DNA from 4 places in the Bradyrhizobium sp. Pa8 genome. Region 3 is predicted to be linked to each of the others. Evidence: riboswitches for the same ligand, from Rfam matches in the RefSeq annotation. Region 3 holds a riboswitch; each other region holds the start of a gene.

Region 1 (7,144 bases), 1.6 Mb from region 3:
CTGATCTATCGTATCGGCCGGTCCGGGAATATTGAGCCACATGCCTTTTTCGCGGAGGTGCTCGAACTTTGCAAACCGATCGACATTCTTTTGAGTTTTTTTCCTTGCAATAGCATCCGCACTGTCGGATTTTGGCGCAATTGAATTCATAGCCTGTGCGAGCGCCGAGCCATCGATGGGACGCGCTACTCGTTGGGACCAGAAGCTGGATCTAATAGCCGGATGGTTCTTCTTTTGAATTCTTCCTTGAGCAACCTCACTCGAAGTGCCGCTTTTGGGGCTAGGCACGTTGGCAGCTTGTGCCGGCGCCGCGCCCCCGACGGGACTCGCCGCGAGGGACAGTGCCACAGCAAACCATCTCTGCGTGTCGCCTTCATGAAGCTTCGTTTTCAGCGCGCTAACTGCAAGACAAAGCAATTGACGGGCCCGCAGCCCCGAGACATTTGAAGTCCGAGCGGCGATCGACGACGCGCAAGAAACTTCACTATCGACTTCCATTTGACGTGAGAGAACGCAGTATGAGGAGACCTCATTGCTGCAGATGACGAGACAGCAGATCCATCCGGCCCGTTGGTCGGCCAGATCCATCTTGCATCCCGACTTCCGTAACGTGAGAGGCACCAATTTTCGTTGACCCACGATTGCCATATGCCCGCCATCTCCATCAATTGCCAAGGTTGGTAGGTGACCGAGCGCAAGGCGTTGCGTATCGATTCGTGTCATCGAACTCCAACGGACCGCATACTCAAATTGGCGCCTGTTTCTCCGGGCATCCCGCACCACCGATTTATTCAAGAATTAATTCGGGACATGGGCTTGCAGACACTGAGACGCGCAAAGCGTGCTCTTGACATCGTCGCTCACGACGACTTGGAGTGGATTGACTGCTGGAAGAACAGAGCTTCTTCGCTGATAGCGCGCTTCTCAAAGGCAAGGACGCGAGTACAGTGGAAACACCTTCAAAGCGGCAAGCCAGCCTTGCTGAATGTAGGAATTCGTGCAGATGATCGAATGCACCTTGCGGCAATCTGCTGGATATTGCGATGGACTGGGCGGCGTTTCGAACTTGTCCGAGACGAATACATGCTGATTCAGTAGCCCCGGCAGAGGCTCGGCAGAGGCTCGGCAAGAGCCGAGGCTAGTGCGCGCATGGGCAAGCAAGCCGATCCAGAGCCCAGAAGGAAGTAGTCGGGCGCAAGAAAACGTGAACGAGAGACGCGCGCCCCTATGCAGCCGCAACGAAAAGCTAGCTCCGCCTCTAGCGGTTCGTTCATTTGCAATGCTACGCAGCTGCTCAACCCAGTACAGCCTCTCTGGAATCGAAGCTGCTTGTGATTTGAGAGCTGGCAGCACGGCGTTCAATGACATCATTGAATGAGGCGGCGAACTAGGCTGCCAAATGCTGCATGAAGTGATCGGGCGAACGAAGGCAGAGTCTGTACTGCACGTATTGCGGTCAATCCTTCCTGTGAACCCGCTAAGCGACCTTCGCGACAGGCTCCTTGGTCGCTTTTATGCGCGTTACGCTGTTCTGACCATCGATGCTGACGGGTACCTCGCCTGCGACGGTGGCGCGACGAACGACGCGATGCTGGTCGCCGTAATCATTCACGGCGTAATGTTGCGTGGCGCGATTGTCCCAGATCGCTACATCACCTTCCTGCCAGCTCCAGCGCACGGTGTTTTCGGGCGCGGTGATATGAGACTGAAACAGATCAAACAGCTTCTGGCCGTCGTATTTCGGGAGACCAACGAATCGTTGCACCAGGGCGCCGAGCACCAGCGTGCGTTCGCCGGTCTCGGGATGGACGCGCACGACGGGATGCTCCGTCTGATAGATCGTTTTCGTGAAGACTTCGTCCAAGTGCTTCTTGTCGAGCTCGCTGGCGCGGGGCAGTATTGCATAGTCGAAGGCGTTGCTGTGGACGGCCCAGAGCTTGTCCGCAAGCCGTTGCAGCGGCGGTGCCAGGTCGAGGTAGGCCGTGACGGTATTTGACCAGACCGTATCGCCACCGAACGTTGGCATCACGATGCCTCGGAGCACCGCGATCTTGGGGTAGGCATCGATGAAGGTTCCATCGGTGTGCCACAGGTCGGCCCGGCTACCGGCGCGAGCCGAATCAAGCTCGATGATCGACGCCGTCCCCTTAATGGCACCGAGCATCGGATGAGGCGCCAGACTTCCGAAACGAAGAGCAAAGCGCTCCTGCTCGGCGTCGTCGAGATGACCCTGGTCGCGAAAGAAGACAACCTTGTGCTCGAGCAGCAGCTCATTGATGGCGGCGATCGTCTGGTCCGGCAAATCACCGCACAGGTTGATGTTTCTAATTTCTGCGCCGATGCGCGCTGCGCGTTTGATGACGTCGGCGCGAGGAATGACGCTGTCCGACACGATCGTTGCACTCATAGCGGCACTCTCCAAATTTGCGGTTTGATCCCCAGGCCGAGCTATTCAGCTGCGATAGAACCTGTGGAACGCCAAGTTGCGGACCGCATAACCAAATCCGTCAAGATCCGTGGTGACAGCGACGAACCACCCCCTTGTGCGTTCTTCGGGATCTCGGACAGGTGAGGTCTGACCCTGCGCGACGGGCTTTAATCTATGATTGACCGGATCCATCAGCTCGATCAATTGCTAACATTGGTAGTTGATCGCGACACAAAGCATACGCTTCGCTGGGCGATTGATGCAGAAATTGCAGCTCCGTTCAGCGCCGTGTTGGATAAAAGAAATGAGAGAGGGTCCGTGAGATCGATTCTGATTGAATTGCCGCGCTAAAGAGCCGCAGTGGTAACCCCAGGCGATGGAAGGTCCCAAGCGCTCTCCACTTCCATTCAAGGCGCGAGGCCTATCGACAACAATGGCCCTCAAGGGGACGCTGGCCGAGATCGATGTTGCATCCTTGGTCGAGCTATTCGATCGGTGTGGCGGTCTTCACAGCGTCGAAATCCGACAAATCGGCTACGCGATGATCATGTGGCCGCCGCCCGGCGCTCCGGATGGTATGGCCTATGAAACGCATTACGGCGCAACGTGACGGTGTTGCGGCCAAGCTCGTCGATCTGATGCAAGCGCACAAAGCCAGAGAGGCCGATGATCTCCATTGTTGAGACCATCGTACCTGCCGGCATGCCGCAGAAAAGCTGATCCTCAGAGGTTGACGTAACCGTTCGGTTACAGATAATCGAAGGCGTCGAGGTTCTCCAGGTCTCGCTTGATCTGGAGCTAAGAGGGGAAGCCGGTGCGCTCTCGATCCTTTCGGATTGAAGTAATGCCGGCGCTGCCCCCGCAACTGTAAGCGGCGAGCCTGCATCCACACGTGTCACTGAAGCAGAGGCTTCGGGAAGGCCGGATGTAGGCGATGACCCGCGAGCCAGGAGACCTGCCCCGACAACATAATCGTCCACGGGCGGGGTGTCCCGGTGGTACGCCAAGCAGCAGGCGCTTTCGTGGCCCTCCTGCCTGCGTCCGCCATGGCCTTTGCCCCCACCACAATGGGGTTAAAGCTATGTCTCTTCTCTCCCTTCCTGTCGCAACCCTCGGCATGCCACGTATCGGGCCACGCCGCGAACTCAAGCAGGCACTCGAAGACTTTTGGGTCGGCAAGATCAGCGACCAGCAGCTTCTTGAAACTACGGCCGGTCTTCGTGTCGCCAATTGGGCGCGTCAGAATTCGCTTGGCGTCACCGTCATCCCGTCAAATGACTTTTCACTCTATGATCAGGTTCTCGACACGAGCGTCATGGTTGGCGCCATTCCTGAGGCGTATGGCTGGGAGGGCGGTCCGGTCTCGCTGAAGACCTATTTCGCTATGGCGCGCGGCTCGCAAGGCGAGGATGATGACGCGAGTTGCAGTCATGCCCATGATGCCCGCGGCTCTGCCGCGCAGGAGATGACCAAGTGGTTCGATACTAACTACCACTACATGGTGCCCGAATTCCACAAAGGTCAGACCTTCAGGCTCTCCTCCCGAAAGCCGATCGAGGAATATGAGGAGGCGAAAACCCTTGGCTATCAAACGCGTCCGGTTCTGGTAGGACCAGTCAGCTTCCTGAAACTCGGCAAGAGCGCCGATCTGGCGTTCGATCCGATTTCGCTGCTCGATAATCTCGTGCCGGTCTATGTCGAGGTGCTCAAGGAACTGGCGAAACGTGGAGCCGAGTGGGTCCAGCTTGACGAGCCGTGCTTGGTGCTTGATCTCGACGAGACCACGCGGAATGCGCTCCAACGCGCCTATAAGCGTCTCGTCAAGGAGGTAGCTGGCATCAAGGTCATGCTTGCCACTTATTTCGGGGCGATCGGCGACAATCTGGCGACCGCTCTGGCGCTGCCTGTGGCCGGACTGCACGTCGATCTTATCCGCGCTCCCCAACAATTGAGCCAGATTGAATTCGGCGCCCGCGCGGACCTCGTGATTTCGCTCGGTGTGATCGATGGCCGCAATGTTTGGCGTTCCAACCTGTCGGCACTTGTGGAGCGGTTCAAGCCCGTCATTGCAAAATTCGGCAAGGATCGCGTGCAGCTCGCGCCCTCTTGCTCGCTCTTGCATGTCCCCATCGACCTTGAGCTCGAGACCGATCTCGATTCGGACGTAAAGAGCTGGCTTGCCTTCTCGGTTCAGAAGATCGGCGAGCTCACGGCCTTGGCGAAAGCGCTTGCGGGCGACGAAAATGTCGCCGCGCTTGCCGAATCAGACCTTGCGGCCATGGCTCGCCGAGTATCGTCAAAGATCCATGACACGGCCGTCGCGCAGCGGACGGCTGATATTGGCGATGATAAGCGCTACCGCAACAGCGCTTTTGCGAGCCGGGCCGAGGTTCAGCGCAAGCGATTCGGCCTTCCGCTTTTCCCCACGACGACAATCGGGTCGTTCCCGCAGACGGCTGACGTTCGCAACACCCGCGCCGCGCATGCCAAGGGAAAGTTGACAGACATGCAGTATGAACAATTTCTGAAGAAGGAAATGGCTCAAGCCGTCCGCTGGCAGGAAGACATCGGGCTCGACGTGCTCGTCCACGGCGAGTTCGAGCGCAACGACATGGTTCAGTATTTCTCTGAGCAGCTCTCCGGATTCGTTTTCACCAAGCACGCTTGGGTGCAGTCTTACGGCTCTCGTTACGTTCGTCCTCCGATCCTGTTCGGCGACGTCTCCCGACCGAAGCCGATGACCGTCGACTGGTGGAGCTACGCGCAATCGCTGACCAAAAAGCCTATGAAGGCAATGCTTACGGGGCCAGTGACGGTCCTGACTTGGTCGTTCGTCCGCGACGACGTTCCGCGCAGCGAGGCCTGCCGTCAGATCGCGCTCGCGATCCGTGACGAGGTCGCCGACCTCGAAAAGGCCGGCGCAACCATGATCCAAATCGATGAGGCTGCGCTTCGCGAAGGTTTGCCGCTCCGCCGATCCGACTGGAAACCTTATCTCGACTGGGCAGTGGACAGCTTCCGCATCTGCTCGTCCGGCGTCGCCGATGCAACGCAGATCCATACCCACATGTGCTATTCGGAGTTCAACGCCATCATCGATGCAATTGCCGCGATGGACGCAGATGTCATCTCGATCGAAACGTCCCGTTCTAAAATGGAGCTGCTCGATGCATTCACGGCCTTCAAATACCCGAACGACATCGGCCCCGGCGTCTATGACATCCACTCTCCGCGCGTTCCCGAAGCCGGTGAGATGGGAGATCTCATCGCGCTGGCTCGCCGACGGTTGTCGGACTCACAGCTCTGGATCAATCCGGATTGCGGCTTAAAGACTCGCAAATGGGACGAAGTCCGTCCGGCGCTCGTCAACATGGTCGCGGCGGCCCGTGAGCTGCGCAAGGCTTCCTGATGCCAGCGTGACACTACGATAGAGTCGGGTTCGTTCGACGGAGCTTGAGCTCCGAGCGGATCAAATAGAACGTCGCGCAACGGCATCGCCCGCAGCAGCTTCGCCAGCGGGATCGACGAAGACGGGGTTTATCGGAGGCAAGTGGCCACGCCGATACCCCCGTATCCGTACCATTTTTGCCGGACAGAATTGGAACGTCGTTCACATTTCAATCTGTAAGAGATACCACGTTCGATTACCCGTTTAAATTGCCTAGACAGAGTTTTATAACCAAGTCGCTCCGCTACCGGAGCGATATGGAGTCGGAAATGTCTCAAGCAAAGTGGAAATTGACGAACTGGATCGGCGCGGCCTGCCTAGGTCTACTCCTAGCGGCGCCTGCAGCGGCGCAACCGATCTGGACCCGGACCAACCAATACGGCTCAACCTTGGCGGTCGACAATTATAATCCAAACACAGGCGCGATTTCCGGCACTTACACGAACAATGCGAGCAATAGCTGCGATGAAGGCGCCCCTCAGTCGATGACGGGCTGGCTCGCACAGACCAATAGCGGCACGGCGATCAGCTTTTCGGTGAATTTTATAGGTTGCGGCTCGACTACCGTGTGGACGGGACAGCTGAACGCTGCATCTGGATTTCAGGGGCTTTGGCTACTTTCACTCGCCGAACCGGTGGCATGGAATGGCATCAGCGCCGGTGCGGACACTTTCACCTTCGCAAGCGGCGACAAATCGAAATTACCGTTTGCTGTCGGAGAGGCGGCCAAGAGCGGCGCAGGGTAAGCGTTGTTTTCAGGCCACGTCCTGGAGCACCGGGGTAACGAGATAGGCCCATGGCAGCAGCTCGTCGATTTGACTATTCGGGTGACCGTTGACGATCTTTGTGATGACGTCGGCGAGGTAGACGTGCGGTTCGATGCCCGTGAGCTTGCAGGTCTCGATCAGCGAGGCGATGACGGCTCAGTGCTCGCCGCCGCCGTCGGAGCCTGCGAAGAGTGCATTTTTGCGGTTTAGTGCGATCGGCCGGATCGCGCGTTCGACGACGTTAGAGTCGATCTCGATACGGCCGTCGTTGAGGAAGCGGGTCAGGCCCTCCCAGCGCGAGAGCGCATAGCGGATTGCTTCAGCGAGTTTTGTTTTCTGACTGATCAGAGTGAGCTTGGCGTGCAGCCAGGGCTCAAGCTCATCGATGACCGGCCGGCTCCTCAGCAGCCTGGCCTCGCGCCTTTCCTCTGCGCTGCGGCCACGGATATCACTCTCGATGGCATAGAGGCCGGCGATGCGTTCGAGCGCTTCGCTGGCGAT
Region 2 (7,144 bases), 1.6 Mb from region 3:
GCACGATGTTGTTGGCGACGAGCGATTCAGAGGCTGCGAAGAAGCCGAGATTGCGCTTGATCGCGCGCCGCTCGTCCTCCGTCAGCCCGTCCCGCGACTTCCATAGCGCGATGTCGGCCTGCATCGAAACTTCGGTCGGCATCCAGTGATTGTTGCAGCCTGAGAGATACTTCTCCCAGGCCCATTTGTACTTCAGCGGAAGCAGCTGGTTGACGTCGGCGCGGCAGTTGATCATCCGCTTCTCGTCGACGGAGACGCGGCCGCCGGCGCGATCGATCGCACCTAAGCCGGTCGGGTCGGCCGGCTCGAGCTTGAGTTGGGTCTGCGGACGCAGTGCGGTGGCGAGACTTGAGACGGCAGGAGCGGCCGCTGTGGTTTCGGTATCGGACCAGTCGAGCATCGTCATCTCCTCACTGGCACGCTTCGCATTCGGGATCGTCGATCCGGCAGGCCTTGATGCCGTCGAGGTCCGGCACCGCAGAGGTCGGTATCATGATCGGCGCGTGCGACACCGCCACAGACGCCGACACCGCATTGAGCTTTCCGTCGGTGCCCTTCAACGTCGATTTCTCGACATGCGTGGCGCTGCGCGAGCGCAAATAGTAGGTCGTCTTCAAGCCGCGCCGCCAGGCCAGCCGGTAGAGCGCATCGAGCTTCTTGCCGGAGGGATTGGCGATGTAGAGGTTGAGCGACTGCGACTGGTCGATCCATTTCTGCCGGCGCGCGGCTGCCTCGATCAGCCAGGCGCTGTCGATCTCGAAGGCGGTGGCGTAGAGGTCCTTGAGGTCGTCCGGGACGCGGTCGATCTGACCGACACTGCCGTCGAAATATTTGAGGTCGGAGACCATCACCTCGTCCCACAGCCCCTTAGCCTTGAGGTCGCGGACCAGGAACTCGTTCACGACCGTGAAGTCGCCAGACATGTTCGATTTGACGAACAGGTTCTGATAGTTCGGCTCGATCGACTGCGAGACGCCGCAGATGTTGGAGATCGTCGCGGTCGGCGCGATCGCCATGACGTTCGAGTTGCGCATGCCGCTTGCTGTGACCTTCTTGCGAAGGCGGTCCCAATCGAACGTCGCCGAACGATCGAGATCGAGCCCGCCGCGAGAATCTACGAGAAGCTGGATGGAGTCGATCGGCAGGACGCCCTTCGACCACAGCGAGCCTTCGTAGCTCGGATAACGCCCGCGTTCCGCGGCGAGGTCGGACGACGCTTCGATCGCGTGGAACGAGATCGCTTCCATGCTGACGTCTGCAAAGGCCACGGCTGCATCCGACGCGATCGGGATGCGCTGGACCTGAAGCGCTTCCTGAAAGCCCATCAGCCCGAGGCCGACCGGCCGGTGGCGCATGTTGGACCGGCGCGCTTCGGGGATAGTGTAGAAATTGATGTCGATGACGTTGTCGAGCATCCGCACCGCCGTCGTCACCGTCCGCTTCAGCTTGGCCTGATCGAGGCCGTGAGGCCCGACATGGCTGAGCATGTTGACAGAGCCGAGGTTGCAGACCGCGACCTCGTCGGCCGAAGTGTTCAGCGTGATCTCAGTACAGAGGTTCGACGAGTGGATCACGCCGACGTGGCGCTGCGGCGAGCGCAGATTGCAGGGGTCCTTGAAGGCGATCCAGGGATGGCCGGTCTCGAACAGCATGGTCAGCATGCGGCGCCAGAGATCGGTCGCGCGCACCGTCTTGAAGACGCGCATGGCGCCGGCCTTCGCCCTTGCTTCATAGGCCTCGTAAACTGTCTTGAAGGCCTCGCCGTAGAGATCGTGCAGGTCGGGTGTCTCGTCCGGCGAGAACAGCGTCCACTCGCCGTCACTGTCGACGCGCTGCATGAAGAGGTCCGGCACCCAGTTGGCGGTGTTCATGTCGTGGGTGCGGCGGCGGTCGTCGCCGGTGTTCTTGCGCAGGTCGAGGAATTCCTCGATGTCGACGTGCCAGGTCTCGAGATAGGCGCACACCGCGCCCTTGCGCTTGCCGCCCTGGTTGACGGCAATCGCGGTGTCGTTGGCGACTTTCAGGAACGGGATGATGCCCTGGCTTTCGCCGTTGGTGCCCTTGATGTGCGCGCCGAGGCCGCGAACGGGGGTCCAGTCGTTGCCGAGGCCGCCGGAATATTTGGCGAGCAGCGCGTTGTCCTTGATCGACTTGAAGATGCCGTCGAGATCATCAGATACGGTGGTCAGGAAGCAAGACGACAATTGCGGGCGGAGCGTGCCCGAATTGAACAATGTCGGCGTCGAAGCCATGAAATCGAACGATGACAGCAGATCGTAGAATTCGATTGCTTGGGCTTCGCGGTCAATCTCGCGCACCGCCAGACCCATCGCCACGCGCATGAAGAAGGCTTGCGGCAGCTCGATCCGTTTGCCGCGGACGTGCAGGAAGTAGCGATCGTACAGCGTCTGGAGGCCGAGGAATTGGAAGTTCAGGTCGCGCTCGGGCTTGAGCGCCGCGGCGATCCGACCGAGGTCGAAGCGGGCCAGTTCGGGATCGAGCAGTTCGGCGGCGATGCCGGTCTTCACGTAGGCCGGGAAATAGTCGACGTACCGCGTCGCCATGTCGGCCTGCGAGGCGGATGTCGGCACGCTGTGGACGTAGGACAGCACTTCGCCGCGCAGCTTGTCGAGCAACAGGCGGGCGCTGACATAGGCGTAGTTCGGCTCCTGCTCGACCAGCGTGCGCGCGGCCATGATCGACGCCAGCGCCATCTCGTCCTGGCTGATGCCATCGTAGAGATTGCGGGTGGTCTCGGCGAGTACGGGCGCGGCCGAGACGCTATCGAGGCTGGTGCAGGCTTCGCCGATGATCAGCGCAAGCCGCTCGGTGTCGAGCCCGACGCGCGAACCGTCGGCCAACGTGACATGCAGGGCCGGCGCGGCGGCAGGCGCCGGCAGCGCGGCCGCCTCCTCGGCGCGCTGGCGCGACCGTTCCTCACGATAGAGCACGTAGGCGCGGGCGACCTTGTGGTGCTCGCTCCTCATCAAGGCGAGCTCGACTTGGTCCTGCACGTCCTCGATATGGAAGGTGCGTCCCTCGCCCGCGCGCCGCATCAGCGCCGCGACGACTTCGGCCGTGAGCTGCTCGACGCTTTCATGGACGCGGCGCGAGGCGACGGCGCTCGTGCCTTCCACGGCCAGGAAGGCCTTGGTCATGGCAACCGCGATCTTGGCGGAATCGAACGGCGAGACTTTTCCGTTGCGACGGATGATCTGCATGGCCGGCTCGCTGGAAGCAGCCGCAAGTGACTGTGAACGCAACTGGATGATCGGTGCGGAAGAACCTTCCGCGTCGTGCAGGTTCAGTGACATCAATAGGCCCCGTGATGCGCGTTGTTTCTTGAACGGGGCGTTGAGGAAGGACGCTGCAGAATCGCCGGCAGACAAATGCCGACGGCGCATGCAAGCGACCGCCGGGACACCCCGCCCGTGGACGTTCAGATCGTCACGGCAGGTCTCCTGGCTCGCAGGTCATCGCTTTCTTCCCGTCTTCCCGGCGCGTGAGACACCAGTGACGCTTGTTCGGAAGCAGCTCGCTGCTGACAGTTGCGGGGGCAGCGCCGGAATTCCGCGCTTTCGCGCGGTTCACCGGCTTCCCTCTTAGCCACCAAATCTTGCGATCCGGCGGAACCGTGACACCCATATGTGGTGATATTCCGGGGCGGCTGTCAACGGCTGATTTGCCGGCACCGTTCGCTTGTGGATTGCCTCTGACATCTCCGGATGTAAATTCGGGCATAATTTGCCCGCATGGCGCGTATGTTCTCCCGCAAATCATGGTAAACGCCGCCGCAGTTGATGGCATCCCCTTGTGCTGCCGCGGTTTGAAGCGGCGATCGAGCTCCTGAGCGTTGCAATCTACGTCGAACCGTTCGTTCGTGGCGCCTTGGGACAGGGCGGATCCGGATCGCCCGCGCATCCAGTTGTGTTGCGTTCGCTACTGTGCACGGGCATCTCCCGATCCTAATGACGGTGCGAAGACACTAGTCGATAGACGTGCAAGACCAAAGTCGGGAGAAAGCACCACGCCACGCCGATCTACGAGACGAGCTGGCGCACACGGACCACGAGCTACATGGCGCAAGCGCACGAGGGATCGCAGCGGTCATCGAAGGTCCGGGCCCGTCACATGCGCCAGGGGCCGAGCTCGTGGAGCTCGAGCTCGATCCCGAGCTTCTCGGCTAGGAGCTTGATATCGTCGCCGGCCTCGAACCCGTTCTTGAACACCTCGCGCTCCTCGTTGACTCCGGAAAATCCCACCGGCGCAGAAGCGGAGGCGCTACATCGTCCTGGTCCGACGAGGACAACCGAAGCACGCGGCTGATTCGATCGTTGGAACTTTGAGGTCTGGCAAGCCTAAGGTCTGGGGACGACGACGTATCGGGGGTTCGAAGCCCTCCCTCTCCGCCACTTGATCGAGACCTCGGGAATCCCCGGCAATGTAGGGGCCATTTTCACAAGCCTGATGAAGCTCTGTGTAGCACCCTTGTGGAGCACCCAGCATACACCGTTCCCGCACCCGTCACACAGCCGAATCCTTGCCCCTTTTTCCTTGTGCCCAATCCTTGACCGAGTTTTTCCGTTTGGGACTACCCGTCCAATGCGCCACGGGGCGCGCATGATCAATCCGTTGTTGCTCGGCTTCGCAGACCGGGAGCACCGGACGGAGATCGCGCGGAGCTTGCGCGAAAACCGCATCCTCTTGGAGCGGGCCAATGCTGAAGCGGAGGACGGGCAGGTCGGCGCCGGCAATCATGCGCGGCACCTGATGCGGGAGGTGGCTGCCCTTGAGGCGACGATGGCCGTCCATGACGACGCCCAGCTCGATCTTCCGGCGCTGCTCGCCGAGGCCGAGGCCGCGCCATGAGCCTCGCCACCGACCATGGGCCGGTTCGGCGCTTCCGGTCCGGCAACCGCCTCTCGGGCACGGACATCACCGCGATCGAGGCCGACCTGCGGCAGTGGTCCAAACCGAAGATCACCTGGAGCGCGGTGGTCTCGCGGGTCGAGGCGCTGATCGGGAGGCGGTTCAGCCGCCAGGCGCTAGAGTCCATCCGGTGATTTACCGGGCCTATGTCCAAGCTAAGAAGCGGCTGCGCGACGGCCTCCCTCCGGCCAAGCGCAAGCCGCTAGCGGAGCGGATCACCGCGTTGCAGGACGAGAACCGGAAGCTGCGCCAGGAGAACGAGGCGTTGCTCGAGAAGTTCGTGACCTGGCAGCTCAACGCCCCGAATCCTACGGGCTGCGCTCGGACCAGATGAATGCGCCACTGCCGACGGCGCGGCTGCCCAGCGACTTCAGAGACCGCGAGCTGACGCGGAGGGAGGAGCGGCGCGTCAGGCTCCTCGCCGACCGTGACCGCCGGCAGGCCCGCAAACTCCCCAGCCGATAGATCACCAATTTCGACGACAAAGCCCCGGATGCCGGCCGGTATCTGGGGCTTTGTCGTGCCACGGGGTTTGGTCCGCGTTACCTTACACTTTTGGCAAAAGGGCTGCGGTGAGCACTAGTTGCATAGTGCTCTTCGGTTCTGTCAACTAGCAAGGAAGTGATTGATCCGCTTTGCTTTTTTTGACGCTTTCTGTCGAAGGTGTAAGGTCGGGCTTTGTTAAGCACGGTCTGCGGTCCACGGCCCTGTTTCGCGGTTCCATTTTTTCTCGTGTCGTCGCTGCGGGATTTGGCGCCGCAAGACATGCTCAACGCAGGTACCAAGGTGCGGCACCCCGCGCCGCGAGGAGAAAATCGCAAATGCTGCTTGAATGTTGTCCAGATTTGGATTATGTCCATATCTGACATAGGAGTGGGCCGTGTTAGCCGATCGTAAGCCGCACCCAGCTAAGACGGGAACCGCGCCGCAGCGGCTGGATATTTCGCGCTTTGCGCCGGCCAATCGAAGGCGGCTCAGTCCCCCCGGGCTGCGGACCTTCCTCGCGATCGCGGATCTGTGGAGATTAACCGAAGAGCAACGTCTCCTAGTGCTCGGGTATCCGTCGCGATCCACATATCACAACTGGTGCAAGCAGGCGCGCGAGCATGGCACCTTCACCCTCGACGTGGATGTTCTCTCGCGCATCTCTGCGGTTCTCGGCATCCATCAAGCTCTCGGAATTCTCTTTCCGACGGAGCGGCTCGGCGTTGAGTGGTTGCGGACCGCGCATAACGCTGTCGTCTTCGGCGGGCGACCGCCGCTCGATCTCGTCACCAGCGGATCCCAGGATGGGTTGCTCACGGTGCGCCGTTTCCTCGACGGCGCGCGCGGCGGACTCTACATGCAGCCGAACACGATTGACGAGGCGTTCGCACCGTACGACGACACGGAAATCGTGTTCCGGTGACGGATACTTTCGCGGCCTCGCCGCAGCCCGCCCATCGCCTGATTCCGTCGCAATTTCCTCCCATCGGGCTGTTCGATACCGTCGCGACCGCCGCCGATCTTGCGGCGGTGATGGAACTGGTCGGTTGGACCAATGATCGGCTTGTTGCCGATCGCGTCGACCGGTTGCCGCAGAGCGAGTGGGTTTATGGGGTGCCTAATGCCAGCATCGTTATGGCGGCTTTTCTCCACGTCGCTCCCGGCGGGATGCGATTCAACGGCCCCGAGCTTGGTGCGTGGTACGCGGCCGACGATATCCGGACTGCAACTGCCGAGGTCGGTCACCACCTGCGGCGCGAGACGGTCGCCCGAGATGTCGCCACGATGACCCGGACCTACCGGGCCTATGCCGCTACATTATTGGGCGACTATCTCGACATCAGAGGCCAGCAGGCCACGCGCCCTGACGTTTATGCGAGCGATCGCTATGATGCCTCGCAGAAGCTTGGCGAGGAGGTTCGCGCGTCAGGTGGAGCGGGACTGCTGTACGATAGCCTGCGACGGCGGACCGGCAGTAACGTCGTTGCGCATCGGCCGCGCAACATCACAGACATCGTACAGACAGATCATTTTGAGATTACGGTGCTGGCAACATCGCGCATGATCGACGTTCGCAAACTATCGGTGTGATCGATGATTGATGACGGAGCATTAAAACGAACATAGTACTCACTGAATTTGTAAGGTGTGTAGAAAGCAGCTAGCACAATGCGCAAAAATGCTCTCCCACGGAGGGGAGCGTCAGGGGAGCGGACAGAAGAGCTATCGG
Region 3 (7,144 bases):
CGGCAACGCTCGTCGTGCATTCCGGCACCATCCGCGCCGCGCTCTGCATTGCGCTGGATCTGACGCCACAAGCGGCCCTGCGCTTCGTGATCGATCCGTTGTCACTGACCCGGATCGACCGGCTCGCGACCGGCTGGCGCGTCGTCGCGGTCAATCAGCGCGCGGCTTGAGCCGGATCAGGCGGGGCGATCCGGCACGTTGGCCTGCGCGAAGGTCGCCATGCCGTTGTGAAGGCTGCACGCGAGCCGCACCAGCGGCAGCGCGATGGCCGCACCCGATCCTTCGCCGAGCCTGAGATCGAGACTGATCAGCGGCTGCACGTTCAGCGCACGCAGCACCAGCCGATGCCCCTGCTCCGCCGATTGATGCGACGGCAGCAGGAATGGCTGGCACGACGGGTTCAGCCGCACCGCTGCCAGCGCCGCCACCGATACGATGAAGCCATCGATCAACACGGGAATACGGGCTTGCGCAGCCGCAATGATGGCGCCGCAAATCGCCGCGATTTCGAGGCCCCCGACGGCGCACAGGATCTTTTCCGGCGAAGCGCCTGCAACGCCATGCCGCGCGATCGCAGCGTCGATCACGCGCGCCTTGTACGCACGGCCGGCCGCATCGACGCCGGTACCGCTGCCCGCGATCTCCTCGGCACTGATGCCGAGCAGGCTCGCCGCAATCGCCGCCGACGTCGTGGTATTGCCGATGCCCATCTCGCCGAAGATCAGGAGATCGGGCCTGCCGGCTGCCGCGCGCGCGACTGCGCGCTGTCCGACTTCGAAGGCGAATGCCAGCTCCGTGGGGGTGAGCGCAGCTTCCACGCTGAAATCGCGCGTGCCGCTGCGCGGCTTGTCAATGACGATTCCTGCCATCGCCTCCTGCGCCAGCGTGCCGGCGTCCACGACCTCAAGGTTTGAGCCAAGCTCGCGCGCCAGCACCGAGATCGCGGCACCGCCCGAGGCAAAATTCGCCATCATCGCGATGGTCACTCCTTGCGGATAGGCCGACACGCCCTGCGCGACGATGCCGTGATCGCCGGCGAAGACGATGATCGGCACCCGCGCGGCGCGTGGTTGCTCGGTCGCCTGCAGGCCCGCAAGCTCGACCGCAAGCTGCTCCAGCCGGCCGAGCGCGCCGGCCGGTTTTGTGAGTTGCGCCTGACGCGCGAGCGCCGCCTCGCGGTGGGCGGCGGAGACCTCAGGACATTTTCGATAGACCCATTCGGGGAGCATGCTGCCTCGCTTACGGCCTGCGCTTGAGAATGTAGCTGTCCATGATCCAGCCGTGCCGCGCGCGCGCATCCTGTCGCGCGGCGACGATGTGCGGGCCGATCTCGGCCACAACGCCCGACATGACGATCTGATCGGGCATGCCGAGATAGGCGCCCCACCAAATGTGCAGCCCCGCTGGATCGAGCGACTGGAATGCCGTGCCGCCGTCGAGCATCACCACCACGGTGTCGACGCCCTGCGGCCAGCCGCCCTCGCGCAAGCGGCGCCCCGTGGTGACCAGAAAGGGCTCGCCGATGTCGTTGAGCGGCAGCGCATGCGCCGCGCACAGCGCCTGGATCGAGGTGATGCCGGGCACGACCTCGATATCAGGCAAGGGATCGAGCCGCCGCGCAATGCGCAGCGAGGAATCGTACAGCGAGGGATCGCCCCAGATCAGCAGCGCGACCTTGCCATCATCACCGAGCTGGCTCGCGATCGTCCGCGACCAGGCCGCGGCCACAGCGTCGTGCCAATCGTCCACGCCCTTGTGATAGTCCGCTTCACCGGCATCGCGCACGGGAAGGTCGAACTCGGCAATGCGCGTCGTTTGGTTGGTGAGCACATCCGCGCAGATCGTCCGCCGCAAATCTGCGAGATCGGACTTCGCCGTGCCCTTGCGCGGGATCAGGATGAGATCGGCCGCGTTGATGGCTTGAACGGCGGCGCGCGTGAGCTGCTCGGGATCACCGCAACCGATGCCTATCAGGGAGAGCGTGAGCATCGCGCGTGCAGGGGCGGCCATCGCGGCCGCCCCTTGTCTCTTAAGCCGCGTTGTGCAGGCGCGGCGTGACGAGGCCGGGCGCGGTGACGCCGCGCAGCGATTTTGCCAGCGCCAGCACGCCGAGATCGGCGAGCGGCTCGATCACGATGACGAGCGCATAAGAAGCCGCGAAGGTCGCGATGTTGACGAGGTTGGTCGCACCGAAGCCCGAGCCATAGAGCGCCCAGAACGCGACCCAGGCGATGACACCGGCCTGATACGTGGTCGAAAGCGCCAGCGCCTGGCGATAGCTGAGATCGACATAGGCGGTGTTGCGGGCAATGATCCGCGCGGCGATCGCCTGGATCCCGAACAGCGGCACCAGCAGCGTGGTGACGTTCATGCCGAATTGCGGCAGATCGGGCGGCTCGAAGAAGATGCCCTGGAACAACAGTCCGAACGCAAGGCCGAAGGCCGCGGGCGCAGCCCCAAACAGCAGGAACAGGGTCGAGCCGAGGATGAAGTGCACCTCGGACACGCCGACCGGGAAGTGCGGCAGGATCTCGAAGAAGACGAACACGAGGCCCGTGGTGGCGAGCGTCCGCGCCGCGAACGACATGATGCCCTGCTCGCGCACGGTCTCGATCGCGAGCTTCAACGCAACGCCGCCGACGGCGATGCCGGTTGCGTAACTCAACACGAGCTTGGCGCCCGATACGACTCCGGGTTCGATATGCATGGTTCAGTTCCTTCCTGCCGTCACACCCGACGGCCTTGGCCACAAAACATGCACGGCCGGTCTCCTGGCTCGCGGTTCACTGGGGTTCTCCGGCCTTCCCGAGCCTCGCGGCCCAGTGGCTGATCGGAGCCCCTCACCGCTTACAGTCGCGGGGGCGGCTGGGGTTTTGGGCGGCGCAACTGTCCGCCCACCCCCATTCCCGATTATGCTCCGGCGGTTTGCGCCGCCTCGAGCACCATGCGTCTCCTGTGTGCCCCTTTCGCCAGCCGGGCGTCAAGGGGCGAAGGGCGGCCGGGACGGTCATGACGGATAATCGCCCGCCAGCGCGCCGAACAGGATCACGGCGGCCGTCGAGGCGGCGCCGCCCCGCGCAAGCTGCTCGGCCAGTTCGGCAATGGTGGTGCGAACCAGCCGCTCGTCGGGACGACCGAGGGATTCGGCGAACAGCGCCGGGGTATCAGGGGCGAGGCCGTGCTCGATCAATTTTGCGACAAGCGCCGGAAAGGTGCGCCGGCCCATATAGACCACGGTGGTCGCTTCGGGATCCGCCAGCGCCGCCCAGTTCAAATTCTGCGGCAGCTCGCCGGTGACATCGGCCCCGGTCACGAATTGCACCCGGCGCGAGGTGTGGCGCCGGGTCAGGGGAATGCCGGCTTGCGCGGCGGCGACACAGGCCGAGGTGATTCCGGGAATGATCTCGTAGCCGATGCCGGCTTCGCGCAGCGCCTCCAGCTCCTCCTCGAGCCGGCCAAAGATACCGGCATCGCCCGACTTCAACCGCACCACACGGACGCCGGCCGCGGCATAGTCGACCAGCAGGCGGTTGACGTGGTGCTGCTTGGTCGAGGGCCGCCCTGCCCGCTTCCCGACTGCGACGAGATTGGCGCCGGGCCGGGCCAGATCGAGGATCGCGCCCGAGGCGAGGTCGTCGTAGAGCACGACGTCGGCATCGCGCAGCCGCGCGGCGCCTTTGAGCGTGAGGAGCTCGGGGTCGCCGGGGCCGGCCGAGATGAAAGTGACAAAACCGCTCACCGATCCTCCGCGATCAGATGGAAGAACGTGCCGGTGGCAAGGCCGCGGCGCGAGCCGGTCTCGGCGATGACCGCGCCTGTTGCATCGTGCACGACCGCCAGCGGCGTATCCGGCTGCGCGAGGATCGTCGAATAGTGGAACTCGTGGCCGCGCAGGCGCGCGCCGGCCTGATGGCCCGGCATCGGCGCGGCGAGCGAAGCGAGACGATAGCCGAGATGCATGCGGCGCTTGGCAAAGCTCGTCTCCAGTCCGAGCAGGCCCGTCATCTCATGGCGAATGCCGTCGGCATCGGTCAGAGCGGTTCCCAGCACCATATAGCCTCCGCATTCGCCGTGCACCGGCCGTGTGTCAGCGAAGGCGCACAAGCCGCTGCGAAAGCGGGCATTGGCCGCGATCTTCCCCGCGTGCAGTTCGGGATAGCCGCCGGGCAGCCAGCAGACATCGGCGCTGGCATCGGGCGCTTCATCGGCAAGCGGCGAGAATGTCGAGATCTCGGCGCCGGCCGCGCGCCAGGCCTCCAGCATGTGCGGATAGACGAAGGAGAACGCGGCATCGCGGGCAAGCGCAATGCGCTGCCCGGGCGGCGTCACATTCATGCCGTTTGCCGCCGGTTGCGGCGACCAGCTTGCTGCCGATCGCAGCACCGCATCGAGATCGACATGCTCGGCTACGAAGCGCGCGGCTTCGTCGATCAGCTTGCCGATCTCGGCCTGCTCTTCGGCCTGCACCAGGCCGAGATGCCGTTTCGGCAGGCTGATCTCGGCATGGCGCGGCAGCGCGCCGAACACGGCGATGCCGGCGTCGTTCAGCGCACGCCGGACGAGATCTTCATGCCGCGGGCTGGCGACGCGATTGAGCACCACGCCGGCAAGCTGCACACCCGCGCGATAGTCACGAAGGCCTGCGGCGATCGCCGCCGCCGTCTGCGCCTGTCCGGAGGGATCGATCACCAGCAGCACCGGCCAGCCCAACATCTCCGCAATGTCGGCGGTGGCGCCGGTGCCGGAGACGCCGCGCGCGGCGACGCCGTCGAACAGGCCCATCGAGCCCTCCGCGAGCACGACATCGGCATCAGTGCCGCGACCGACGAGATGAGCAATCGTCCCGCGATCCATCGCCCAGCTATCGACGTTGACGGAAACGCGACCCGTCGCAGCGGCATGGAAGGCGGGATCGATATAGTCAGGCCCGCTCTTGAAGCACTGCACGTTCAATCCGCGATTGCGCCAGGCGCGCGCCAGCGCCAGCGTCAGCGTGGTCTTGCCGACGCCGGAGGCCGGCGCGGAGATGACGAGCCCTGCCGCCATCACGATGCCTCCGGAAAGCGCGGATCGGCGCCGACCGGCCGATAGCGCCGATCGTAATCGGCGGCATAGAGACGGCTCTCGTCAAAATCCGCAGCGCCAAGCGTCTTGCCGACCAGAATCAGCGCGGTGCGCTCCATCTCGGTGCCGACGGCGGCATCGAGCGTCGCCAGCGTGGCGCGGACGATGCGCTGATCCGGCCAGCTCGCACGCCAGACGATCGCGACGGGGCAATCCGCGCCGTAATGCGGCATCAGCTCGGCGACGACCTTGTCGAGCAGATGGATCGAGAGATGGATCGCGAGCACAGCGCCGGTGGCGGCAAACGCGGCGAGCTGTTCGCCCTCAGGCATCGCGCTGGCGCGGCCCGGCGTGCGCGTCAGCACGACTGACTGGGCAAGACCGGGCAGTGTCAGCTCGGTCTCCAGCGCAGCTGCCGCAGCCGAGAAGGACGGCACGCCCGGCGTGACTGTGTAGGGAATACCGAGCGCGCGGAGGCGACGGAGCTGCTCGCCCATCGCCGACCAGATCGCGAGATCGCCGGAATGCAGGCGGGCAACATCCTTGCCGCCGGCATGCGCGGCGGCAATCTCCGCGATGATCTCGTCGAGCGACAGCGGCGCGGTGTTGACGATGCGCGCACCGGGCGGGCAATGCGCCAGCACGCCCTCGGGCACCAGCGAGCCCGCATAGAGGCAGACCGGACAGGCCGCGATCAGGTCGCGTCCGCGCAAAGTCAGCAAATCCGGAGCGCCCGGTCCTGCACCGATGAAGTGCACCGTCATGCGCCGTCTCCTTCCGCGATCGCCGCCGTTGCGGTGCGATCCCGCGAGACCGCCCGCATCGCAATCAATCGCGCGCGGGGGCCAGCCGCAACGAGCGCCGCGGCTTCGGCGACCGAGCCCGTGCCGAACTTTTCCGCGACGAGTTTTGACTGCGTCGGCGTCTCGATGCCCGCCAGCATGTCCGCCGGAACCGGCTTGATCGGTACGCCGCATTCACGCGCAAGCTGCTTCAGCGGCTCCGCGTCGGCCTTGTCACTGACAGTCGCGACCGCCGCAAGGCCTTCGAAACCACCGGCTGCCAGCAGCGCCTCGCGCAGCGAAGCCAGCGTAACATCCTTCTTGAATCCGAGTCCGGCGACTTTCATCGAACCGCACTCCACTGCACCACGGGCCGCGACGCTTCCCAGGACCTGTAGCGGCCGAGCGGGCCAGCATGTGCGATCTCGACCCGCATCAGCTCGCCGCCGTGGCGCTGGTGCAGTTCGCCGAGCAGCGCTTCAGTCTCCAGCGTCACCGCATGCGCGACGAGCCGCGCACCCGGCGCGAGCCGCGACCAGATCGCATCGAACATCGCGATATCGAGGCCGCCGCCGATGAAGACGGCATCCGGTGTTTCCAACGCAGCAAGAGCTTTCGGCGCGCTCCCCGTGATGACGGTGATCCGATGCGCCAATCCGAACGCCGCAACATTGCTGCGGATATTCGCGGCGCGATCCTCTCGCGCCTCGATGGCGCTCGCCGTCCCGCCGCACAGCGCCCATTCGACTGAGATCGAGCCAGAACCCGCGCCGATATCCCACAGCCGCTCGCCGGGACGCGGCGCCAGCGCCGAGAGCGCCAGCGCGCGCACCGGCCGCTTGGTGATCTGGCCGTCATGCATGAAGAGATCGTCGGACAGGCCGGAGCTGCGGGGAATGCCTTGCCCGCCCCTCGCCTCGACGGCTACTGCGACCAGGTTTTCGGCGAGATCGCCCGCAAAGCTGTCGGCACGATGCTCAGCGGTGCTTTCGCGCGCCCCGCCGAGCGCGGCGAGAGTCCAGAACGCCGAGGCGCCCCATCCGCGATCGCTCAGCCATTTCGCGAGCTCACCGGCTGCCTTGCCGTCACGCACAAGGCAAATGATGCGCGCACCGGGCGCCAGATGCGGCACGAGACGCTCGAAAGGTGCAGAATGAAGCCCGAGACAGGCAATGGCTTCGAGGCGCCAACCGAGCCGCGCGGCGGCAAGCGAGAAGGTCGATGGCGCCGAATGCGCGATCCACTCGCTGGCATCGAGCTTCTCGGCGAGACTTGCACCCGCGCCGTGCCAGAATGGA
Region 4 (7,144 bases), 1.8 Mb from region 3:
GGCCGATCAGGTGCCGGCGCTCCAGAAGCAGTTGCCGGACCTGCTCGGCATCCGCGCCATGCCGGCGCCATGCGACTTGCGGATCGGCATCGCCACCGGCGAGGTCCTGACCGGCAGCATCGGCTCCGAGCTGATGATGAGCTTTACCGTGATGGGCGATGCCGTGAACCTCGCCTCGCGCCTCGAGCTGGTCAACAAGGTCTACGGCACCCGCATCCTGATCTCGCAGGCCACGGCGGATGCGATCGGATCGAACCTCGAGCTGCGCGAGATCGATCGTCTCGCGGTCGCCGGCCAGAGCGCGCCGCAGGCGATCTTCGAGGTGATGAGCAAGGCGCACGGGCTCAGCATCCCGCAGGAGAGCCTGCGCGCGCGCTACACCGAAGGCCTCGCCGCCTATCGCGCGCAGCGCTTTGACGATGCTCGGGCCGCGTTCAATGCAGCGCTCGAAGCGGTGCCCGGCGACGGCCCCTCGCGCACGCTGCTCGGCCGCATCGCGCTGTTCGAGGCCAATCCGCCGGACGCAGCTTGGGATGGCGCCTGGCGGCTGGAGCAGAAATAGCCGTCCTTACCGGGCCGGCATCGCCCTTGCCGGAAAAAACGCTTCTACTCGATAACGATGTTCGCCGTGACCTAATTCCCGGGCTTAGGTTTGTCGTCCCTTGAGGCGTTTGATGGGGACACGCCGATGACAGAACTTCATGACAGGCTGGAACGGTTCGAGACGCTCACCGCCGAATGCGAGCTGATTGCCAAGCTCGCCACCGACAGCACCAAGCGCGAGTTCTATCTGAAACTCTCGGAGCAGTACCGTCAGCTGGCGGTGGATATGCGGAAGGTGATCGCGACCAAGGCTGCGGCCTGACGCCGCCTGCAATCCGTTCTTAATGTTTGGCGCGCATCCTCGGAGGATGCGAGCGTTGCGATCATGATTGCTCGCAGTGGGAATGCCGAGGTGCGTTGCTGTGCAGCGTGCCTCGCCGATGTCGCTTTGCCGCTCTTTACCAGGGCAATCCCATGCGCCTTGTTGCAGTCCTCATCTTCGCGCTCATGACGGCTGCCTGCAACCAGGAGCAGGACATCACCGGCTCGACCCCGGTCTGTGCGATGCGGAACTACAACTCCTACAATCCCCGCGACATGAATCAGTGCGTTGCCGCCTGCAAGGCGTGCGACCACGGCAACACCGTCACCTGCACCCGTCATGCACCCTCAAAGGCGCCCACTGAGCGGCGGCGCTGCCTGGAGCTGAGGGGCTGACGGTGCTCGGGCACCGGAACGATTCACATGGGTTAGTCATTGAAGAGGCGGACAGGACGCGGAGTCCTATGGAATGGGTATGCTCGATCCCGGTCGGTTCCTGGTGTCGTGCTCGCATTGCGATGCTTGGCCGATGGCGGCCAACGTCAAACGTTCGAGCTGGTCGGCGTCGCCGCACGAGGTCCGCTTCGTATGCCCGCGCTGTCGCCGCGAGGAGACCGCCATCATCTCGGCCTCCGGTGAGCTGACCCCGATCCGGCGCAGCGACGCTCCGCTGCGCGACGTCACCGCGGCCTGGGCTCAGGCCCAGCGGCCAAGAGGTCGGGCGTAGCCCGCCCGTCACAGGACCAAGAGGGCGGGCGTAGTCAGCTCTGCGCAAGGCCTTGCGCGGCCCGTTTTTGGAACCCGGCCTACGCCCACGCGTTTCCGCTCCTACATCAACGCATCGAGGCCCTGCGAATGATCAGCGAGCATTTCGACACCCGCACCCGGATCAACATGAAGCTGGCGCTGGATCGGGTCTGCCGCAATCGCCCGGTCGGCGAGGACCATTGCTTTCGCAGGTCCGTTGCCGAGAACATCATCCGCTGCGCGCTCACGGGCCGCACCGGCATCGGTCAGCTCGTCGATGCCGGCGAGCGGGCGATGATCAGGACGCGTTCGGAGCGGGAGTCGGCCTGATTGCGCCGGCTCAATCTCCGGTGCGGTGCTTTGACCGTCATGCAACCGGCCGATTGACTCTCCGCTTACCCGCCCCGTAGATTGGTCGGTGACGGTTCTCCTCACGGAGATCAAAAGGGAACGTGGTGCGAGATTTTCCCGATACCGGGATATTCTCAACGCCACGGCTGCCCCCGCAACTGTAAGCGGTGAATCTTTCGTCATATGCCACTGGGAATCTCGGTCCTGGGAAGGCGACGCAAGGTAACGACCCGCGAGCCAGGAGACCTGCCGTCAGCCGTGGTCACACGCGAAGATGTCGGTCGGGGAGTACAGACATTAGCTTCACCGGAGCAATCGATCGCTCCGCCGTGAAACCTCGTTCGCTGTGACGTGCCACTGACGTCATACCGAGGTTACAAGAGTGTCCCGTATTGTCTTTGCCGCCAGGCGCTTCCGCGCCGGGCTTGTCGTGTTCGTTTCCCTTTGTTCGCTCGATCTGTCCATTGCCCAGGCCCAGCAATCGGCATCGCCCGATCTGCTGCCGCCGGTCGAGGTCGCGCCGACCGAGCGTGCGGCCAAGCCGCAAGTTGCGCAGCGTGCGCCCGACCAGCCCGAGCAGCGGCGCGTCGCTCGCGTGCCGAAACCCGAGCTGTTGCCTCCGTCGCCCACGGTTGCCGGGGTATCCGCAGCGAACCTGTTTCCGACGGTCGTCGTCAGTCCGACGGGCGTTGTCACTCCGACCAATCTGGTTGCGAGCTCGGTGACGGTTCTGACCGCCAGAGACATCGAGCGCGATCAGCGCCGAACCGCATCCGATGCGCTGAGCGCGGTTCCTGGCCTCAACCTCGTGCAGACCGGCGGTCCCGGCGGACAGACGTCGATCTTCGTGCGCGGAACGAATTCCAACCACACCAAGGTCCTGATCGACGGCATCGACGTCAGCGATCCCGGCAACCCGAACCGTTCGTTCGATTTCGGCCAGTTGCTCACCTCCGACATTCAGCAGATCGAAGTCCTGCGCGGTCCGCAGAGCGGTCTCTACGGCGCAGACGCGCTGGGTGGCGTGATCTCCATCGTGACGAAGAAGGGTGACGGTCCCGCCCGCGCCACCGGCTCGGTCGAGGGAGGCTCGTTCGGAACGTTCAATCAAACCGCAGGCCTGAGCGGTTCACAGGACCACTTCAACTATGCCTTCAACGTCGCGCATTTCCACGCGAACGACGTGCCGGTGACGCCGCTCGAATTGCTGCCGCCGGGGCAGAAGGCGATCGGCAACTATTACGACAACATCACTTATTCGACGAAGCTTGGCGCCGAATTGAGCGAAAACCTGACGCTCAACGGCGTGGCGCGGTACACTGACGCCACCCTGCGCTTTACCGGAGACACCTTCAATCCCGTCACATCCGCGAGCTTTCCCTCGGCCGCGCAAAGCACGCAGACGGTGCACCAGCTCTTCACGCGCGGGGAGGCGGTCTGGTCGGCTCTCGACGACCGGATGAGAAGCTATTTCGGCGTCAACTACACCAACCACTGGAACTACAATATCACGCCCGGCGACGCGATGGCCACGATCACGACCGGCGACCGCCTCAAGTATGATTGGCACACCACGACCCAGCTCGCGCCCAACAACAATGTCATCATTGGCGCGGAGCATGAGACCGAAACACTGCAAACGGCGACGGTCTCGGCGCAAAACGTCAACAAGGCCGGATATATGGAGCTGCAGTCCCAGTTCCGGGATCGCGTCTTCTTCACGGCCAACGTCCGGCAGGACGATAATGAGCGGTTTGGAGAGCATCCGACCTTTCGTCTGACGTCTGCCGTGATCGTGCCGGTCACGGATACGAAGTTCAAGGGTAGCTACGGCACGGGTTTCAAGGCGCCGACGCTCAACCAGCTTTACGTCAGCTTTCCCGCGTTTTTCTTCTTTGCAAATCCCAACCTCAGGCCCGAGGAAAGCGTCGGATACGACGCCGGCTTCGAGCAACCCTTGTTTGGCGATCGCGTTCGCTTCGGGTCGACATACTTCCGCAACGACGTTACGGACCTGATCCAGAGCACGTTCGATCCCGTGACATTCACGAGCACCAACACCAATATCGGCAAGGCGATCACGGAGGGCACGGAGAGCTTCGTCGCGGCTGCGATCACGGACCGGATTCGCGTTCGTGCTGACTACACTTTTACCCGCGCGGTGGATGCAACGGCGGGACTGGAGTTGCTGAGGCGTCCGAAGGAGAAGTGGAGCGCAAATGTCATCTGGAATCCGATCGATCCGCTCACATTGTCCGCAACCGTGTTGCACGTCGGGAGTTTCGTCGATGGCAACCGCGACTTCAGCATTCCGCGTCTGCTGGCTCCGGCCTACACCGTCGTCAACGTTGCAGCCGAATATCTGGTCACCGACCAGGTGAAGGTGTTTGGCCGGTTCGATAATCTCGCCAATGTGCACTATCAAAATCCGACCGGCTTTCTGCAGCCGGGACTGGGCGTCTATGGCGGCATTCGCCTGGCGAATTACGACGTCAGATAGCGAGAGAGAGAAGCCTCATGACAACGGCCGATCCGCTCATGGACCTGATCGCAAGCCAGCTTGCCGACCCTGAGGCCGGCTGGAGCGTCGGCACGTTCGGTGCCATTGCCGAGTTCACACGCGAGCCCGGCGAGGCCTTCGATATCGAGCAGTCGCGCAACGGGATCAGCGTCGTGACGCGGAAGGGTGGGATACGCGTTGTCTCCCACCCGGATCTGCGCCTGATCGCATCGGAATCGCCGACCACGGAGAGCTGGAGCCACCGCCTCGCGCTGTGTCTTCCGCATGAAGCCAGCGCCATGAGTGGTCGTACCGTGCTGACCGAGCTCGGCCCGGATATCGAGGCGCTCCTGACGAGGGATCGCAGCGGCATCCTGTTCGACCTTGGCCTCGGCGCATTGCAAATCGACGCCTGCATCCGCGTCAGCGATGCCGATGCCGTTGCCGCGCTCAGGAGCCGCACGGGCCAATCCGTGTTCGCGCCTGAAAGCGACGCCATGCGGATTATTCTGGCCGCCAATCCGCACCGCGTCTTCATCAGTCGCATCGGGCGCGCCGAGGTATTTCAGCCGATCCCGCCACCGGGCGGGCGAAGCCCTGACGGCCCGCACACCCACGTCCTGCCAAAGCTGCTCGCGCATCGCCGCACCCATGCTGCGACTGAGCCACTGCCTGAGGGGTGGATCGCCTGCGTGCATCTCTATCCGGCCCATCCGCTGCGCGATCAGCTCGGCCGCAAGCGCGCTTTCCGGCCGGATCATCACGCAGCCTTCCAGGTGCTGCTCGAACTCTATGGGGTGCCGGAGCTGACGGCGTGCAAGAGGGCCGTGGTCGAAGCGGTCGCGAAGGGGCGGGGACCTGAGACGGTGACGCTTCCGCCAGATCGCACGGCGCGCGCCACCGTTCGCGTGGCCTTGCGCCAATTGGCGGCGATGGAGCCGCACGCCGCGACACTCGCCGCCTGGCTTGCCGCCTACGACCGGCGCGATCCAGCCGAGACTGAAGATCCCATGGAGGCTCTTCACTGAGTCAGACGCGATGCCGCGTTCCAGCAAAAATGTGCTACAAATCCCACAAGGAGATCGTTCCATGACTGTCACCATCCTGCCGCCCCACGCCGACCGTTTCCGCCTTCATCCGGTCGCGTCGCGCCTCGCGCCGATGTTCTGCTTTGCGCTGCTGACGGTGTCATGCGCGCTCGCGAGCTTCGCACTTGCCTGCGCGACGCCGTTTGCGGCGTTCGCCGTCGTCGCCGCCGCGATGCTGCCGATGCGTCCGGCGCTGCTCGTCGTCACCGGCGCCTGGCTCGTGAACCAGACCATCGGATTCGGCGCGCTGCATTATCCCATTGATGGCAGCACCATCGCCTGGGGCTTTGTGATTGGCGCGGCTGCGCTGCTGTCGACCGTGGCGGCGTCGACCGTTCTCCGCCTGCTGCCGCAAGGCCGCACGCCGCTGATGCTGGCCATCGCGCTCGTCGCCGCCTACGCCGCCTATGAGTTCGTGTTGCTTGCCGCGACGCCGTTCCTGGGCGGAGAGGGCGCGTTCACTGCGGCCATCGTGATGCGCATCGGGCTGACCAGCGCCGTCTGGCTCGCCGGCCTCGTCGCCGCCTGCGAGATCGTCCGCCTGGTCGGTCCGTTCGGGCGCAAGGGCGCAATGTCGGCCTGAGTGGCTGACTGGTGGCCCGGATTGCGCTGCGCTCCATCCGGGCTACGAGACAAGAGTCCGGTCATGTCTATGACCGGACCATCGCCCACCGCCGCAAGGCGACCGCCGTCCACACCATCTCGACAAACCCGAACGGCCAGGCGCCCTGGAGAAAGCCGTAGGCGCCACTGAGCGCGCACGCCGCCGCGAAGGCCAGCACATAGTGAGGCCCGCGGCTCAAGCGCGTAGAACAGCAGCATCGCGCTGACCGACAGCAGTCCGAAGATCGTCAGCGTATCCATCAGCCCGCCGGCGGTTTCGGCTTCTTGGCGACCCCGAGCGCGTGAAAGACGGCGGGCCCCATCACCGGCCACAGCGCGGCCGTCGCGGTCAGGACGGTTGCCACGCACATCGCGGCCAGCACCGACGATCGGATTTTCAGGCCTGATGTCCGCGATCGCCACACGATCCAGCCCCATGCGGAGAGCACTATTGCGATCGACAACTTCGTCATCAGGCCGTGCGCGTGATCGAGCGCGGCGATCAGGCTTCCGGCGCTGGCGAGCACGACAGCGGGCAATGTGAAGGGCAGCACACAGCACGCCGTGCAGGCCGCAGCGGCGACCGCAGTCGCAACCGCCGTGCCTGCGGCCTTGCCGCCGCTCGGCTCTGCCTTCGCCGCGCAGCCGCATCCCGGCGAGGCCTCGGACGGAAGATTGCAGGACGGTCCAATAACGCTCATGTGATTCTCCTCGTGCTTGTGCGTCGCGGACCCGATCGCTACGCCCTCAAGCCACTTGAGGTTCAAGCGAAAAGTGAGAGCTTCCATGCGAATTGGTGTCCTCGCCAAAGCGGCCGGCGTCTCGGTCCCCACCATCCGCTATTACGAGAGCATTGGCCTGTTGATGCCGCCGGCACGGCAAGGCGGCCAGCGCGTCTATGGCGAACAGGCTCTCGGTGCGATCCGCCTCATCAGGCACTGCCGCGATCTCGATTTCTCGATCGACGAGACGCGTGAACTCCTCGCATCGG

The links. Region 3 has a riboswitch for cobalamin ahead of ACKWRH_RS15000 (energy-coupling factor ABC transporter permease). Riboswitches for the same ligand answer to the same signal wherever they lie in the genome.
Positions count from the first base shown of each region.
Region 1: it holds a riboswitch for cobalamin, as region 3 does, so the genes downstream of both, metE (5-methyltetrahydropteroyltriglutamate--homocysteine S-methyltransferase) here and ACKWRH_RS15000 (energy-coupling factor ABC transporter permease) in region 3, are expected to answer to the same signal.
Region 2: it holds a riboswitch for cobalamin, as region 3 does, so the genes downstream of both, ACKWRH_RS07925 (ribonucleoside-diphosphate reductase subunit alpha) here and ACKWRH_RS15000 (energy-coupling factor ABC transporter permease) in region 3, are expected to answer to the same signal.
Region 4: it holds a riboswitch for cobalamin, as region 3 does, so the genes downstream of both, ACKWRH_RS23905 (TonB-dependent receptor plug domain-containing protein) here and ACKWRH_RS15000 (energy-coupling factor ABC transporter permease) in region 3, are expected to answer to the same signal.

Region 1 covers NZ_CP176767.1:1,726,915-1,734,058, reverse strand. The annotation lists gene ACKWRH_RS07905 (carbohydrate porin) at 1-588, opposite strand, end outside; gene ACKWRH_RS07900 (TauD/TfdA dioxygenase family protein) at 1,478-2,407, opposite strand; gene ACKWRH_RS07895 (hypothetical protein) at 2,862-3,038, shown strand; cobalamin riboswitch at 3,181-3,405, shown strand; gene metE (5-methyltetrahydropteroyltriglutamate--homocysteine S-methyltransferase) at 3,510-5,837, shown strand; gene ACKWRH_RS07885 (avidin/streptavidin family protein) at 6,146-6,622, shown strand; partial or broken gene tnpC (IS66 family transposase) at 6,632-7,144, opposite strand, start outside.
Region 2 covers NZ_CP176767.1:1,738,025-1,745,168, forward strand. The annotation lists gene ACKWRH_RS07920 (ribonucleotide-diphosphate reductase subunit beta) at 1-400, opposite strand, end outside; gene ACKWRH_RS07925 (ribonucleoside-diphosphate reductase subunit alpha) at 411-3,314, opposite strand; cobalamin riboswitch at 3,435-3,652, opposite strand; gene ACKWRH_RS07930 (hypothetical protein) at 4,621-4,869, shown strand; gene ACKWRH_RS07935 (hypothetical protein) at 4,866-5,063, shown strand; gene ACKWRH_RS07940 (hypothetical protein) at 5,060-5,263, shown strand; gene ACKWRH_RS07945 (MbcA/ParS/Xre antitoxin family protein) at 5,870-6,337, shown strand; gene ACKWRH_RS07950 (RES family NAD+ phosphorylase) at 6,334-7,005, shown strand.
Region 3 covers NZ_CP176767.1:3,349,485-3,356,628, reverse strand. The annotation lists gene ACKWRH_RS15015 (histidine phosphatase family protein) at 1-170, shown strand, start outside; gene cobT (nicotinate-nucleotide--dimethylbenzimidazole phosphoribosyltransferase) at 177-1,229, opposite strand; gene cobF (precorrin-6A synthase (deacetylating)) at 1,240-1,989, opposite strand; gene ACKWRH_RS15000 (energy-coupling factor ABC transporter permease) at 2,030-2,707, opposite strand; cobalamin riboswitch at 2,745-2,962, opposite strand; gene cobA (uroporphyrinogen-III C-methyltransferase) at 3,008-3,739, opposite strand; gene ACKWRH_RS14990 (cobyrinate a,c-diamide synthase) at 3,736-5,046, opposite strand; gene cobM (precorrin-4 C(11)-methyltransferase) at 5,046-5,828, opposite strand; gene ACKWRH_RS14980 (cobalamin biosynthesis protein) at 5,825-6,193, opposite strand; gene cbiT (precorrin-6Y C5,15-methyltransferase (decarboxylating) subunit CbiT) at 6,190-7,144, opposite strand, start outside.
Region 4 covers NZ_CP176767.1:5,147,464-5,154,607, reverse strand. The annotation lists gene ACKWRH_RS23930 (adenylate/guanylate cyclase domain-containing protein) at 1-562, shown strand, start outside; gene ACKWRH_RS23925 (hypothetical protein) at 689-865, shown strand; gene ACKWRH_RS23920 (hypothetical protein) at 1,018-1,260, shown strand; gene ACKWRH_RS23915 (hypothetical protein) at 1,334-1,591, shown strand; gene ACKWRH_RS23910 (hypothetical protein) at 1,720-1,941, shown strand; cobalamin riboswitch at 2,017-2,230, shown strand; gene ACKWRH_RS23905 (TonB-dependent receptor plug domain-containing protein) at 2,345-4,462, shown strand; gene ACKWRH_RS23900 (DUF6925 family protein) at 4,480-5,490, shown strand; gene ACKWRH_RS23895 (hypothetical protein) at 5,552-6,133, shown strand; partial or broken gene ACKWRH_RS23890 (hypothetical protein) at 6,201-6,414, opposite strand; gene ACKWRH_RS23885 (hypothetical protein) at 6,414-6,854, opposite strand; gene ACKWRH_RS23880 (MerR family transcriptional regulator) at 6,940-7,144, shown strand, end outside.